Regions from separate parts of the Enterococcus salsurae genome, predicted to be linked through region 2. Evidence: riboswitches for the same ligand, from Rfam matches in the RefSeq annotation. Region 2 holds a riboswitch; the other holds the start of a gene.
The links. A riboswitch is a leader RNA that binds a small molecule or an ion and turns the genes downstream of it on or off. The one in region 2 is predicted to bind thiamine pyrophosphate.
Positions count from the first base shown of each region.

Region 1: another riboswitch for thiamine pyrophosphate. It lies ahead of ACYVRS_RS09385 (YkoF family thiamine/hydroxymethylpyrimidine-binding protein); the one in region 2 lies ahead of thiT (energy-coupled thiamine transporter ThiT).

Region 1 is NZ_BAAHWY010000003.1:246,817-249,927, forward strand. Features, by position in the region: gene ACYVRS_RS09375 (ABC transporter ATP-binding protein) at 1-438, opposite strand, end outside; gene ACYVRS_RS09380 (ECF transporter S component) at 435-1,040, opposite strand; gene ACYVRS_RS09385 (YkoF family thiamine/hydroxymethylpyrimidine-binding protein) at 1,033-1,641, opposite strand; TPP riboswitch at 1,732-1,831, opposite strand; gene ACYVRS_RS09390 (metal ABC transporter solute-binding protein, Zn/Mn family) at 2,128-3,111, shown strand, end outside.
Region 2 is NZ_BAAHWY010000001.1:829,669-832,779, forward strand. Features, by position in the region: gene ACYVRS_RS04070 (hypothetical protein) at 151-939, shown strand; gene thiT (energy-coupled thiamine transporter ThiT) at 973-1,545, opposite strand; TPP riboswitch at 1,598-1,699, opposite strand; gene ACYVRS_RS04080 (ribose-phosphate diphosphokinase) at 1,857-2,831, opposite strand; gene glmU (bifunctional UDP-N-acetylglucosamine diphosphorylase/glucosamine-1-phosphate N-acetyltransferase GlmU) at 2,943-3,111, opposite strand, start outside.

The DNA of each region.
Region 1 (3,111 bases), on a different contig from region 2:
CAAAGCAACCAACTGTTTTTGGCCACCGGATAACGTGCGCAATGGCTGGTCGGCAAGGGCCTCGATCTCACAAAAAGAAAGGGCATCCTCCACACGTTGCGGCATATCTTTTGGCGCAATCCCGCGATTTTCTAAACAGAAAAGCAATTCTTCTCTGGCGGTATGCATACAAAACTGAGTATCAGGATTTTGAAACATCAGACTAATCAGTGTGGCGCGTGCACGAACGGATAAATCATCGATAGAATGGGCATCAATGGTATAGCTTCCTGACAAGAAGACCTCTTGGCTCAATCCTGCAAGAATACGAAAGAGGGTGCTTTTTCCTGACCCGGAAGGGCCATAGATGGCTTTGGTTTCTCCCGGATGTAATTCGAAAGAAGCTGTGATTGTCTGGTGATCGCAAGCAAATTGACAATCTGTTAATTGTAAGCTCATCGAGACGTCTTTCCAGCGACCTGTAAGGTCGGATCTGCAGCAATTGGATAACTGTTCAATACACCCATACGTGTCAAATGGTCACAGACGATCTTGATCAAAAATGCCGAGAAAAATAAGGCAGAACATAAGCGAATCACAAATATCGTCAGTAGGAGCTGCCATTTTAGATCAACGAAATTTGACCGGATAATGCCCCATATGAAACTAGTGATCGTTGCACCGATCGCACCTGTGATCAACGGGAACCAGCCGTAGCGCCGATAGCCCCCCAACGCAAATCCTGCTTCAGTACCAATTCCTTGGACAAACCCACTGATAAAAATGATTGGGCCATAAAAGTTGCCCATAAAGACTTCCAGCAAAGCAGCGATCATTTCTGTGATCGTCGCGGCACCAGGTTTCCGCAAGACATAGCCTGCAAAAGCTGCGGCCATGAACCAAACACCAAAAATGAATTCATTGGCCAGAACTGATAGGCCAAAAGGGGTCAGAAGTGTCCCTAATAGCAGGCCGAAATGAACGGCGCCCAGATAGATGACCCCAAAAATCAATGAAGCGATCCCCACCATGATCACATCTTTTAAAGCCCATTTAAACATGTGCCGCCACCTCCTTAGAGGGGCTATTGACAGAGATCGTTGCCTCTAAGACATAATGGGAAAGGTGCGCATGGGCATACGCCAATGCAGCTTCAAAATAGGTGAATAATTGGCTGGCAGTGCCCGATAAGAGTGTTACATAGTGCGCCGAGCGAGGCTTCAATCCATGATCAGCTGCCAAAGCAACGATGGCGGCGATTTCTTCCATATAATTGTTTTCACCAAACGCATAGAAGGAGTATTTGCAATCAACGAGAAAATCGCCTTTCGCTATGTTATTGGCATCATTTGGTTTTGCTTGTTGGCCATTCAAGTAACTATCGCCAGCATGATCCCCTGGGCATCCTTTCGAAAATGTAAATTCACCAACAAGATGTGTGTGTGGCTCATAGGCGTTGATCATCAATGCTGCTGCCGCATCTACCACACTTGCCGGTTCTCCTCGGTACAATGTGCTGAAGAGATCCGTTTGCTTCCACACTGCACTGGTATCAGTTTCTTTGATACTCGTTAAAATTTGGGTGGCGAACTGGTCTTTCATTGGATATACACTTACCCGACACCCTGTAATATCGATCATTCCTGTTTGACATGCTTCCATTTTAAACTCTCCTTTCTGATCATTCTGCCCGCAAAAAAAGCGTTCCCCCTTTAACTATCCACATGCAGACAGAAAAATGGGAACGCAAAAAGTTGTGCGTCGCCACTTCCCTACGTTGGTACTAACCAAATCAGGTTCAAAGGGACCAGACCAAAGTCTATCTCAGCATAAAGCGCCCCTAGTGGATAAATATTCAATTGAATGACCACAGTGTAGCACATCAACTGAGAAAGAACAACTATAGAGACGAAGGCGGCAACAGATACAATGAGATCTTTTTGATGACTGAAGCGATTTTATATGAAGAATCTATCATATAAAAAAACATGAAAAATGATATTGACAGGTTGAAATTAGTTGTGTAAAGTAGTGAATTGAGAGTAAAACGTAATCTTTACGTTTTGTTTTCGTAAACCGTAATTGATTTCATAGTATTTATTTCGTCAGTAAGAAAGAAGGAAAATGAAAAAGGAGTGTTTCAAAAAAATGAAGAAGTTTTTTAAAATAACGTTATTATCGATAACAGCGCTTGGGTTGGCAGCCTGCGGTCAAGGAGGGACTGATAGCACGAATCAATCGGAAGCTGTTTCTGCTGAAGCTGTCAGTGATCCTATTCAAGTCGTTGCGACTTTTTATCCAATGTATGACTTTACCCAGCAAATCGTTGGCGACGAAGGGGAAGTGACATTGCTGATGCCTGCTGGCACAGATTCCCATGACTATGAACCTTCTGCAAAAGATATGGCCACGATCCAAGATGCCGATGTCTTTGTGTATAACAATGAAAATATGGAAATGTGGGTACCCTCGATTGAAACCACACTCGATGAAGGAAATGTGACAGTTGTCAAAGCGACAGAAGGCATGATTTTGTTGCCTGGCGATGACGATCACGACCATGACCACGACCACGACCACGATCATGACCACGGGGATGATGGTCATTCTCATGAATTAGACCCCCATGTCTGGTTGGCGCCGAGTATAGCAATCAAACAAGTTGAAGCAATCCGTGATCAATTAAGTGCAGCCTATCCAGAAAAAGCAACTGCTTTTGATACAAATGCAACAGCCTACCTAGAGGAACTGGAAGCATTGCATGCATCATATCTAGAAGCCTTCAGCAATCCATCACAAAGTCACTTTGTCACACAGCATGCGGCTTTCGGTTACTTGGCACTAGAATATGGATTGACACAAGTGCCGATTTCTGGACTTTCTCCAAGTGAAGAGCCTTCTGCTTCACGAATTACTGAATTGAAAGACTTTGTGACTGAAACTGGGATCGAAACGATTTATTTTGAGGAAAATGCCAAAGATAGTATCGCCCGGACGTTGGCATCAGAAGCCGGTGTTGAACTGGCGGTGCTGAATCCGTTAGAAGGCTTGACCCAAGAACAAATGGACAATGGTGAAAACTATATTTCTATTATGGAACAAAACCGTGATGCTTTAAGAAAAACCACAGAT
Region 2 (3,111 bases):
AAAGAAAAGAAATGTTTAGGCAAAGAGGGGGGTGGAGCTTAAAAATTGTTTTTTCTGTTATTTTGTAATATAACTTTAAACGAAAAGATACAAGCATTTTTCAGCGCTTTGTTGTAGAATGAACATATTACATAGGAGGGATCAACCGGCATGTCCAATACGATTTACGTACATATAGATACAACCAGCAATGCCGTCTTGACCCGTGGGCTTGCCCCCCAAGATTTCAACAAGAGCATTGTGCATCAACCCAAGAATCTGCTTTTGCTTGATCCTTCCAGCGAATTTGGTGAATTTGACGGCCACACTGGCCTCAAAGTGATTCGCGGCATCGAAAATGTGCAACTTTTCTTCCAGCAATTGAACAAAGGACGCGTCACGGAAGAAATGAAATGGGTCGATTTCAATGATTTCGATATGTTGAAGGAACTCACACCGTTAGAGATTTCAGAACTGTTATATTTTGGCCATATGAAAACCCACTTGCATTCACCGTTTTTTTATAAATTGCAAAACAACTTTGTCTTTTTTGATTTGAAAGACAACCGCTCCCGTGTATATTACCGCTACTTGGACGAGTATTACCGCATTTTAGCCGATCGAATCACCCGAATCGTCTTAGAAAAAATCAACGACCGTATTTCTTTCTTCAAAAAAGCTGTTTCTGTCGAAAAATTAGACTTCAATCTACTGAAAGAACTCCGTAGTGTCATGCAAGAAGGTGTCTTATTCTGCTTGAGCCAAGATCAATTGATCGACAAAACATTCACGATCCCGATTTATCTGATGGAAGACTCCGGTTTGAAAAGCAGCCAAGTCAACAAAAGTTCCCTTGATCAAATTGCCGTGTTGCGCTACTACGCCAACCAAAAAAAATGGACATTAGATATTGATCAAGAAGATCTAGCTTTTGGCTTTATGGACAAAAAAATGTCATGACCCACACGACTCGCGGGCATGACATTTTTTATTTTATCCTTTCGGCAAAAATAATTTTGGTGCGGTTTTGGCTAATAATATCAACACAACACTAACATATATGGTGTTGATCACTACGGACCCGCCATTAAAAATCAGTGAATAGACATAGGGGCTTTGACCTTCTGGTGCATACATTCCCCAAACAAATACCCCCGCCCAGAAATGCCAGAACCAGCGGCAAACCACGGCGATAAATCCACCAATCCCGATATACCAATAAGCGATATTGGCTTTGTTCCGCAGTGCTTGTTGGATCCGATTGGCAAACAACCCGCCAAATCCACCAAAGGCAAAGGCAAAAGGATATTCAAAAATAATTTGCGGGACGCTGATGAAATTTTTCATGGCACTACCCACCAGTATGTTCAATAGCCCCCACATGAAGCCAGCTGTCACACCAGGCACAAAACCGCGGCGATAGGAATACAAGACCAAAGGAACCAATCCCAGCGAGAGATCCAACCCTGCATTGACCGATTGTACTGGAATAAAAGACAATGCCACCCCAAGCGCCGCAATCATCGTCCCTTCCGTCCATACCCGCAGATCAATTTTTTTCGTCAAAAAAACTCCTCCTTTTCGAATCATCACAATTCACAAAGGAGAAGTGTCAGACACTTCAACTCGTCACAATTCCTACGTTCGTATGACCGAAACAGGTACGAAGGGTTTAGAGTATACTCATTCTCAGCCTTTTCAGGCTCCCCTTTGTGATTAGATTCTATTTGTTTTTTTTTGGACTGTAAGTCCTCTCATAGCATATCATACTTCTGTAAAAAAAGAAGCGTTATTGTTCCGATACCAATCAAATATAAAAATCCTCCAGCTGTCTCGGTCAACTGGAGGATACAACATACTTGAAGGATCGCCAAGTATTAGATAGATAATTTTGATTCAAACAATGGACTTACAGGTTTGTTCTCATGGATTCGTTTGATGGCTTCGCCCATCAACGCACCAACACTGATTTCATCGATTTTTTCTGATTTGCGGTCTGCTGGCAAATAAATCGAGTCAGTCACAACCAAATGTTCGATGGCAGAATCTTCGATCCGTTCCAAAGCTGGGCCTGACAATACTGGGTGTGTACATGAGGCATAGACACTTTTGGCACCTGCTTGTTTCAAGGCATTGGCCGCTAGTGTAATGGTTCCTGCCGTATCGATCATATCATCGATCAAGACACACGTTTTGCCTTCAACATGACCAATAATGTTCATGACTTCAGCTACATTGGCTTTAGGCCGACGTTTGTCAATGATTGCAATGGGTGATTTAAGAAACTCAGCCAGTTTGCGCGCGCGCGTCACGCCACCATGGTCTGGTGAAACGACAACAACGTCATCTCCTTGGATATTGCGTTCTAAAAAGTAATTGGCAATCAATGGCGCACCCATCAAATGATCGACTGGCATATCGAAAAATCCTTGGATTTGTGATGCGTGCAAGTCAAGTGTCACCATACGGTCCGCACCGGCTTTTTCAATCATATTTGCTACAAGTTTTGCTGTGATTGGTTCTCTTGAACGTGCTTTTCGGTCTTGTCTAGCGTAGCCGTAATAAGGCATGACCACATTGATCGTCTTCGCACTTGCGCGTTTCAATGCGTCGATCATGATCAACAATTCCATTAAGTTATCATTTACAGGACTGCTGGTCGATTGGATCACATAGACATGTGAACCGCGAATACTTTCTTCGATATTCACTTGGATTTCGCCATCGCTGAATTGTTTTACGGAACACTTACCTAATTCGACACCTACTGCAGCTGCGATTTTTTCCGCTAAAGGACGATTTGAGTTCAGAGAAAAAATCTTCAATCTTGGATCAAAATAATGATTTGACATGAGAACCTCCACTTTCTTTACGTGTAACTAATAAAAAATGACGACTATTTTACTAGAATCTTCTTCCTAATAAATAGTAGTCATTTTTCGTGAATAAATCAAGTCATTTCGCTATTTCTCATTTAGATAAGGCAGTTTTTTTGCATAATCCGCTTTATTCTCTTGGCGGGCACGTGCAATCGCCATACTGTGCTTGGGCACATCTTGGGTGATCGTGGATCCTGCTGCGATCATCGTTTCTTCAGCAATCGCCAATGGTGCAACTAAATTTGAACCCGAA